DNA from 3 places in the Marinomonas sp. PE14-40 genome. Region 1 is predicted to be linked to each of the others. Evidence: riboswitches for the same ligand, from Rfam matches in the RefSeq annotation. Region 1 holds a riboswitch; each other region holds the start of a gene.
The links. Region 1 has a riboswitch for thiamine pyrophosphate ahead of thiC (phosphomethylpyrimidine synthase ThiC). Riboswitches for the same ligand answer to the same signal wherever they lie in the genome.

Region 1 (3,280 bases):
TACCTGATGTGAAATGATCATAACCAGGTGCGATATCTTGAGTCAGTGGTCCTAGTGTATAAAAAGGGGCTTCATGGCAGTGCTCAAGTTGTTCAGTCATATTATGCTTGATCATTTGCATCGGCACATGCCCAGGCCCTTCAATCATAACTTGCACATCATATTCCCAAGCAACCTTAGTTAATTCCCCTAGCGTTTTGAGCTCGGACATTTGAGCTTCGTCATTGGCATCCATAATAGAACCAGGTCGTAAACCATCACCAAGCGACAGTGAAACATCATATGTTTGACAGATTTCACAAATCTCACGAAAACGTTGGTATAAAAAGCTTTCTTCATGATGAGCTAAACACCATTTCGCCATTATTGAACCGCCGCGAGATACTATTCCTGTTAGCCTTTTTGCCGTCATTGGCACATAACGTAATAAAACACCCGCATGGATTGTAAAGTAATCTACACCTTGCTCGGCTTGTTCAATCAATGTATCTCTGAAAACGTCCCAATTCAGATCTTCAGCAATACCTTTCACCTTTTCCAGCGCCTGATAAATCGGTACTGTACCAATTGGAATCGGTGAGTTCCTCAGAATCCACTCACGAGTTTCGTGAATATTCTTACCTGTCGACAAATCCATCAGGGTATCAGCGCCCCAACGCGTTGACCAAACAAGCTTCTCAACTTCTTCTTCAATAGATGAGGTTAAGGCTGAGTTGCCTATGTTCGCGTTTACCTTCACTAAGAAATTACGACCAATAATCATTGGCTCTGATTCTGGGTGATTAATATTTGCAGGAATGATCGCTCTACCTGAAGCCACTTCCTGACGCACAAACTCTGGCGTGATAACTGTTTGAATATTAGCGCCAAAACTATGCCCTGGGTGCTGCTTTAATAAAAGCTCGCTTTTTACCGCCTGCATATTTTGATTCTCGCGAATCGCAATAAACTCCATTTCAGGGGTAATAATCCCCTGACGTGCATAATGCAATTGAGTAACTACAGCACCTGGCTTAGCCTTCACAACTTTTGGTAAGTTTTCAAACCTTAGGTCATCCAACCTTTCATCACTTAACCTTTGCTGAGCAAAATCAGAAGAGACGCCATCTAGTTCCTGTATATCATTACGTGCTTCAATCCACTTGCCTCGTGTGGATGCTATGCCTTTATAAACATCAATTTTTCGACTTGGATCTGAATAAGGTCCAGAGCATTCATAGACATAAATAGCTTCATTTTTTTCATAAGTGAAGTTAGCAGGATCTTTACCAATTGGCGTATCTGAAACATTAATTTTACGCATTGGTACTTGAATCGAGGTGTCACTACCTTGAATAAAAACACGTTCAGAAGCAGGAAAGGGGTTAGCTTGAAGCGAGTCAATAAAGGCTTTCGCCTTCAACCTAGCTTCTTCTCGTTTACTTTGTACCTCTGGTACAGCAATATTTGACTTAGAATTTGTTAACTCATTAGAAGACATAAGCAATCCTTTTAAATGAAAGAAGTGCTTGTCAGTCGTGCGTTTGCTTTCACAAAAATCATATCTATGATTTTTGCTAACACCAATCTTTATTAATGACATTTAGTCAAAATTAAAGAATGGAAAGCATTCGATGCAGATAAGAAAGAATGAAGATTTTCTTGTTCCCTACGCAGGTATTTAGCCCTGTTCAGGTTCTGCGGATCCCGTGCATAAACACGATCTCAGCCAAATGGCACTCCGACAAGTGGAAGCAACTATAAGGAGATTAGAACAAAAGTAAAGCCTTGATAACGTATTAACGGATTGTTTCGTCACTAGGAAGACTTGTACTTAAATGATTTTTTTGCAGTATTTCTTGGCTCAACTCATACAATGATAGAGGCTTATAAAGCAGAAAACCTTGGGCATATTCACACTTTAAGGTTTTAAAAAAATCATACTGAAAATGGCTCTCTATGCCTTCGACCACAACAACTAGATTGAGCATTTCAGCCATTTTCACAGATGCCTTAAGAATGACATCCTGACTATTACCAGGTACCAAGTTTTTCACAAAAGACCTATCAATTTTAAGGCCATCAAAGGGGTATTGAGTTAACCTTTCAAGAGAACTATAACCAGTCCCAAAATCGTCAATATAAATACCTATTCCATAGCTGCGAATGCGCCTTAATTGGCGGACTACACTCTCTTCCTGATCATAAATAGCCGTTTCTGTAATCTCTATTTTAATGTTTTTAGGCGTTAGCTGATTGACTTCCATAGACATCAATAGGTTGTCACAAACTTGATCTGACAATAGCTGCTTAGGTGATATGTTAATACTGACAAAGAGATTGGGGTTACCACTACTTTTTATCAAGGCTTTCAAATCATGACAAACATGATGGATTAACCAATTTGAAAATGGGTTAATCAAATTAATTTGTTCTGCAATGGCAATAAACTCAGCCGGAGAAACCTCTCCTAAGGTTTCATTTTTCCAACGTATCAAGGCTTCCATGCCTTTAATTTCACCCGTTTCAAAACATACTATAGGCTGGTAGTTAATATAAATCTCATTATGCTTAAGTGCGCTAAGGAGGTTATTTTCAAGTAGGCTCCTGCGCCTCTCAGATTCATTGAGACCCTGATTAAAAATAATAAAATCAGCACGTCCATTGCGCTTAACTTCATACATGGCCATGTCTGCTTGCTTCAGTCCTTCGCTGGCATTCTTAACACTTTCATCAAGCATGCTAATACCAATGCTGGCAGATATTTTAAAATTAAACCCATTACTAAAAGCAAAGGGTTTACGCATACCAGCAACCACTTTATCTGCAAGTTCATGTAACTGAGGCAACCCTGTTACATCTTTTAAAAACACAGCAAACTCATCCCCACCTAATCGAGTAATCATTTCATCTTGATTAAAACAAGCCTGTAAACGCCGTGAAAACTCGACTAAAAGTTCATCCCCTACATGATGTCCATATTGATCATTAACCGTTTTAAACTTATCTAAATCAATAAAGAAGATAGCACTTTGCCTGGCACTATTTTGATCAATAAATAATGACATCTGGGAGACAAAAGTTGCTCTATTCAACAGACCTGTTAATGAATCCATTTGCGCCTGATGCTTAAGTGCAGCCTCTACTTTTTTCTTTTCAGTCACATTTGCTATAAAGCCTTCATAATAGATTTCACCATTATCTTGCTGAGTTAAATATGCATTCTCAAGTAACCAAATACGCCTGCCAAATTGATCCTGACTTTGCCATTCAAAACCGATTACCCTTTGATCCTTTTTAA
Region 2 (3,280 bases), 670 kb from region 1:
CTTGTACTAAAAGCACAACACCCAAGTGCTGTGCTTATTATTGTGCCTAGACACCCTAAAAAGTTTGAGCAGGTCTATCAGCAAGCTTCTGCTAAGTTTGAAAATGTAGGGCTTCGCTCTGAAACCCCCATGGAAGAGTGGTGTAAACTCGATGTGTTAGTAGGTGATAGCATGGGAGAGATGATGCACTATTTCCAAGCATCTGATCTCGCGTTTGTGGGAGGGAGCTTAATTGAGCGAGGTGGTCATAACCCAATCGAGCCAGCTCTCCTATCTAAGCCTGTATTGGTTGGCGAGCACACTTTTAATTTTAAAGACATTACTGAAAGTTTGGTTTTATCTGGTGGCGGGTTACGTTGCAAAAATAGTGAGTTGGTAGGTAGTCTATTGCTTGCTTTTGCAAAAGATAAAACACTCGTCATAGAAACGGGCGCTGCAGCCTATGAGTATGCATTGAGTAATCAAGGGGCTGTTGAGAGAGTATTGGACTCAATTAGCTCTTGATGTAGTTTGCTTCACTGTAGCAGGTTTCAATGCCTTTCAGTTTTATATCATTTGTCACACCTTAGTTTACTAAGTGGTTTCCTATATAGAGAAAGAGATAATTGCGCGATAGTGTGGCTACTCTGTCTCTTGCGATGAAAATAAATTCCAAGTCTTCTAATCTAATAACGCTTTAAAATCTGATAAGCAGATTTTAGCTATGCTCATATCATTCTTGATATTAAATTCATGTCTAATACCAATAACATCACAACCTGCTTCATTTGCTGCGCTAAGGCCTGCAAAAGAATCTTCAAATACTAAGGCGTCTTTTGCTTCAATATTGAGCTTTTTTAGTGCGACAAGATAAGCTTCGGGATGGGGCTTGTGTCGACTAACATCTTCTTGGCTGATGATAAGGTCAAAAAAGTTGTCTAATTCCAGTTGAGTTAATACTTGTTCTATCATCCAACTGGCAGCGCTACTTACCACGGCGACTTTACAATCAAGCTGGGATAACTGTTTAAGGTAGGGTTTGATGTTCGGGCTTAGGTCAAGTTGATCTTTTAATAGTCTTCGGTAGTGTTGTCTAAAGTATTGATTAAATTCAGCTAAATCAGGGTTTATCTTTGCTGACTTAAAAAAGTGTTGAGTAACACTTGGCCAATCTTGTCCCATGACATCTTGATAGATAAGGTGATCTGCTTTACTGCCATAATCTTGACAGGCTAATGCTAACGCTTTGCCTTTTAATGGTTCTGAGTTAACTAAGGTACCGTCTAGATCAAATAAATAAGCTTGGTATTCTCTTTGTTTTGTTGATTGCGTGTGTGAGTTTAACAAGATTCTTCCTTTCATTTTTATACGCCATACATGGCATGCCTTTTGTTTTGGTTAAGAGCAGGAAACTGGCCTTAAGTTCAAAATATCGTTACAATCCGCTTCGATTTTTTATCTCATGGGGTGCTCTATTCGTTTTCGATGTGGGGCTGAGAAGCAAAGCTAACCCAATGAACCTGATCCAGATTATGCTGGCGTAGGGATTGAGATCCTCTACTTAACGCTTATTGTGACTTAATTTAATAGGTCCAAGTTTAATAGTAGAGAGCCTTCAAGCCTCGCCGCTCACAATGCCACATTAGGCTTGTTTTTAGGAGCGACAAAATGCGAACACCTTATATTACTTCAATAGCGCTAGCTTCCCTTGCCAGCTTGTCTTTATCAGCCTCTATGGTACAGGCCGAAGAAACAAAGATACTAAATGTTTATACCTATGATTCATTTGCATCGGACTGGGGCCCAGGTCCTAAGATTAAAACGAACTTTGAAAAAGAGTGTGCTTGTACTCTAAATTACGTCACCTTAGATTCTTCTGTTGGTATTCTATCTCGCGTTCAGCTTGAAGGAAGCGGTTCAAGAGCGGATGTTCTATTAGGCTTAGATTTGAATTTAATGCAAGCTGCTAAAGCGAGTGGTTTAGTTGCTGAGCATAATGTAGATACTAGTAAGGTAACAACACCAGGTGGATGGAGTGATTCTCATTTTGTGCCTTTTGATCAAGGATATTTCGCATTTATTTATAATACTGAAACCTTGAAAGAAGTGCCTAAGTCTTTGAAGGACGTAGTAGAAAATCAAGACCTTTCTGTAATCTACCAAGATCCAAGAACCAGTACACCTGGTTTAGGTCTGATGTTGTGGATGAAATCAGTTTATGGTGATGATGCCGCTGAGGCTTGGCAGACATTAGCAGGCCATACTAAGACAGTAACCAAGGGTTGGTATGATGGTTATAGTATGTTTCTAAAAGGTGAAGCTGATCTTGTTTTAAGTTATACCACATCACCTGCTTACCATATGGTGGTAGAGAGTGAATCTAAATATCAGGCCGTGCCTGCATCGGAAGGTTTTTATCCTCAAGTTGAAGTGGCAGCTCAATTGAAAAATGCACCTAACAAGGCGCTAGCGGATCAATTTATGCAGTTTATTTTGACTCAAGGTTTCCAAGGTGAAGTAGCAACAGGTAATTGGATGTTTCCTGTTATTGAGTTAGGAGATAACTTACCAAAAGCATTTACTGGTCTTGAACAGCCAACTAAAGTATTAACTTTGCCTGCAGAGCAAGTTGCTGCTAACCGTAAGCAGTGGATTAATGAGTGGTTAGATTCAGTGACTCAATGAGACTAGGCTTATTTGGTGGTAGGCTTGATAAAAGTTTACTGCCAGCTATCTTAATTGTTAGCGTTTTCTGTATTATTGGTATTGCGAGTTTCGTTGTTTTGCTCGCTTTCCAAGATGTTTCAAACTGGTATGAAACCCTTTCGAGCCGTTACATCTGGCGACTACTTAAATTCTCTCTCTGGCAAGCTTTGCTAAGTAGTGTGCTCAGTCTCATTGTTGCCATCCCTGTTACAAGTGCCTTAATGCATCGACGTTTTAAGGGGCGGGATTTTCTATTGCAACTTTTTTCAATTTCTTTAGTTGTGCCAAGTATAGTGGCAATTTTAGGGATAGTTGTTGTTTATGGACGTAGTGGCTGGATTACCTCAGTAACGGATGTTGAGCTACCTCTTTATGGATTGTTTGGTATCTTACTAGCACATGTGTTTTTTAATATGCCGCTCGCTGTTCGTATACTTATACAGGCACATAATCTCATTCCTTCTGGTCAATGGCGTTTATCTTATCAACTTGGCTTTTCTCGATGGAATGTATTTCGATGGATGGAGTGGCCTTATTTACGTAAAGCCTTACCGGGTGCTTTTCTACTTATCTTTATGCTTTGCTTTACAAGTTT
Region 3 (3,280 bases), 800 kb from region 1:
GTTTGCAACTGATCCTTTAACCGTCTATCGCACACATGCTAATCGTCTTAAAAATGCTGGCCTTTAATGATTGGTGAGTTATGAATATTTCCCTAACTAAGAAAGTCTGCTTAATCGCGTTTGGTGGACTTGCATTTCTTGGTTTGGCGAAGTGGACAGGTGTTGCTTATCAAGCAGCGCCTGTCTTACAGACCAATCAAGATCAAGGCTCTTTAACTAATAACCAAATTTCAAATAAACCAGTTGAATCATTCGTTTTGTCATCTTCAGAAAAAGCCGACATAAAGGCTCAACTGAATGTTGCACAAAATAATGAATACAATCGCTTCAAAGATAAATTTGAATGGATAGGCTCACAATCCTCGTTAAGGGGAACCAGTATAGCTGGCTCATATCCTATTGATGCAGAAGGGCATTTATTTCCTCATATTAGTATTAAGCACAGATTTGATTATTTTATGACGCTGCTTGGTGAATTATCGTATGAACAACTCATTGAGTTAATTAAAGAAGATATCAAGCTATCACTTGAAGAGCCTGCTCGGAGAGAAGCGCTTGAGTTGTTGGGAAACTATCAAGCCTTTAAATATGCATTAAAAGCGTTAGACGATGAGTTTTCGAATTATCAAGTTAATCTAAAAGATAAAGACGCTATCATAAATAGACAAATTAACTTGTATCAAGAAATTGACATGTTGCGGTATGAGTACTTTGAACCTGATTATAGATTGGCTTTTTTTGAGCAGGATATTGCAGATGAGCAAGCGCTCATCGCTACATTACAGGGCAATGATGTTGCTAATTTAGCGGAGGATAAAACTAAACTAACTGGTTTAATTAATACATTAGAGCAAAAAAGCGAAGCGACAGGTGAGGACTTGTTTGATCTACAAGCAAAGGAGTTTGGAGTAGAGGCAGCGCAAAGGCTTGCTAATGTGAGAGAGTCTCAAAATGAGCTTAATACAAGAGTGCGACAGTTTATAATACAAAAAGAAAGTATCTTAAATTCAGGTCTTTCTCATGAAGATCAAAGCTTAGAACTAAAGTACTTAATTGAATCTAAATTCAGTTTAAGTGAGCAAAAAAGGTTAACTGCATTAGTCGCTATACTGCAGTGATATCATTAATGTGTTAACTGTTAATATATTGATTTATAGAGTAAATAAATTGAGCTGTAGTTAAAAAATATATTTATTATAACGAATTTCTAGTTACTAAGCGGTTGACACTTGTCGTTTGTAAAGGCACTATCACGCAAAATTTGCTTTACAGCAATACAGATAAAGTTAGTCGGGGTGCTCTTTAGAGCTGAGACTGAGGCTTGCCTCTAGACCCGTTGAACCTGACCCAGTTAATACTGGCGTAGGGAACTGGCAAGCCTCATTTCTTTTAGACAATTTCAATCAGTCTGTCTTTTTTAGGCTCCAGTTATTATTAGGAGCCTTATATGCAAACACATAATCAACCTCATATTTCGTTAACCATTGCCGGGTCTGACAGTGGCGGGGGCGCAGGTATTCAGGCTGATATAAAAGCAATGTCAGCAACAGGGTCATTTGCTTGCTCAGTGATTACTGCGCTTACGGCACAAAATACTCAAGGCGTCAGTGCCATTCATCCTGTGCCAAAATCGTTTGTTGAAGCCCAATTAGAAAGCGTTTTTTCCGATATGAAAGTTGATGCTGTTAAAATTGGCATGCTTTCAGATGCAGATACAATTCTTATGATTGCTCAGGCGCTTAAAAAGTATCAACCTAAATTCATAATATTAGACCCTGTTATGGTCGCAACAAGCGGCGATGTTTTATTAGAGTCAAAAGCAATTTCCAGCCTAGTTAATTACCTAATTCCTTTAGCAAATTTGATCACTCCAAACCTCTATGAAGCGCAAGTGTTGTTAGGGCGAGACCTTAATGCTTTCCCAAAATCTAATACTGAGTTAGAAAGCACAGCACAATCTCTTTTAGCACTTGGTTCTCAAGGTGTCTTATTAAAGGGTGGGCATATGGACACTCAAGACAGCACAGATGTTTGGGTGACTGAAAATCAATTCGAGTACTTTTCTAAGGAAAGAATAATTACAACTAATACTCATGGAACTGGTTGTACTTTGTCTTCTGCGATAACAAGTTACCTGGCCCAAGGTTTCTCAATGTCTGAGTCAATTAGAAAAGCCAAGACTTATATCTCCCATGGTTTAGTGGCGGCTAAGGATTATCAATTAGGACAAGGTAGCGGCCCTGTTGATCACTTCTTTATGCTGAATCAATCAGGTTTGATGCATGATTAACCCTAACGCTTTAGCTTCAAAGATCATGGCTCAAAAAGAGTATGTGGTGACAGCAAGTCTACAATATCAGCAGAGCCTTGATTATATATATCATGAGGTAGAGTTGAGGCTAGCTGCAAATCAGGTTACCTGTTTGTTAGGACAAAGTGGCTGTGGCAAATCTAGCTTGTTAAAGCATTTAGTAGGGCTCCATAAGAGTGCATTTGTAAATGAGTTAGCGATACAAACTAATGAAGATGCAAGCTTAGATGTGAAAAAATTTCGACAATCGCTTGCTTACATGGCACAGCAAGACCTGTTACTGCCATGGTTATCTGTTATTGATAATGTTCTGCTAGCTTATGATCTAAAGCGCCCAATATTGAAAAATAAAAGTCAATTTGATCAGACGTTAAAAGACCGAGCGTTATCAATTTTAGAGCAAGTCGGTTTATCGAATAAAGCAGATCATAACGTATCGACTTTATCTGGCGGTATGAGGCAAAGAGTCGCTTTAGCCAGAACCTTAATTCAAGATAAATCCATTATCCTAATGGATGAGCCGTTTTCATCCGTCGATGCCATTACCCGTGATAAGTTGCAGCAGTTGAGTTGTCATTTATTCAAAAATAAGACCGTTCTTTTAGTTACTCATGACCCACTTGAAGCGTTAATCATGGGGCATAATGTTTTACACTTTTCTAGCTTTCCTGAAAGGCCAATAGCTAAAAATGAGCTGACTAAAGAAGAGCTAATTAAAACCAAAGCTAAGCGTAAAGCATTAGAATCTATGCCGTTACCCAATACTTATCCGCCACGAAAAATTGGTGAAGAAGTGTCAAGCTTTCACGGTAAACTTATGCAGATGATGCAGGCAAGACGATGAAAATACATGTAAATGCCAATGTATATCGAGTCCTGATTGTTAGCTTGGTTGTCATCTTTTTATGGTGGTTACTGGTTGCAATAACGCAAGTGCCAAGCTTTATATTGCCATCGCCAGAGAAGGTT

Region 2: it holds a riboswitch for thiamine pyrophosphate, as region 1 does, so the genes downstream of both, thiB (thiamine ABC transporter substrate binding subunit) here and thiC (phosphomethylpyrimidine synthase ThiC) in region 1, are expected to answer to the same signal.
Region 3: it holds a riboswitch for thiamine pyrophosphate, as region 1 does, so the genes downstream of both, thiD (bifunctional hydroxymethylpyrimidine kinase/phosphomethylpyrimidine kinase) here and thiC (phosphomethylpyrimidine synthase ThiC) in region 1, are expected to answer to the same signal.

What each region holds. Positions count from the first base shown of each region.
Region 1 is NZ_CP130700.1:1,795,120-1,798,399, forward strand. Features, by position in the region: gene thiC (phosphomethylpyrimidine synthase ThiC) at 1-1,480, opposite strand, end outside; TPP riboswitch at 1,629-1,733, opposite strand; gene Q0A08_RS08170 (putative bifunctional diguanylate cyclase/phosphodiesterase) at 1,779-3,280, opposite strand, start outside.
Region 2 is NZ_CP130700.1:2,463,323-2,466,602, reverse strand. Features, by position in the region: gene Q0A08_RS11390 (3-deoxy-D-manno-octulosonic acid transferase) at 1-504, shown strand, start outside; gene Q0A08_RS11385 (HAD family hydrolase) at 661-1,341, opposite strand; TPP riboswitch at 1,433-1,544, shown strand; gene thiB (thiamine ABC transporter substrate binding subunit) at 1,648-2,664, shown strand; gene thiP (thiamine/thiamine pyrophosphate ABC transporter permease) at 2,661-3,280, shown strand, end outside.
Region 3 is NZ_CP130700.1:996,813-1,000,092, reverse strand. Features, by position in the region: gene Q0A08_RS04550 (lipase family alpha/beta hydrolase) at 1-67, shown strand, start outside; gene Q0A08_RS04545 (lipase secretion chaperone) at 81-1,118, shown strand; TPP riboswitch at 1,282-1,386, shown strand; gene thiD (bifunctional hydroxymethylpyrimidine kinase/phosphomethylpyrimidine kinase) at 1,448-2,290, shown strand; gene Q0A08_RS04535 (ABC transporter ATP-binding protein) at 2,283-3,155, shown strand; gene Q0A08_RS04530 (ABC transporter permease) at 3,152-3,280, shown strand, end outside.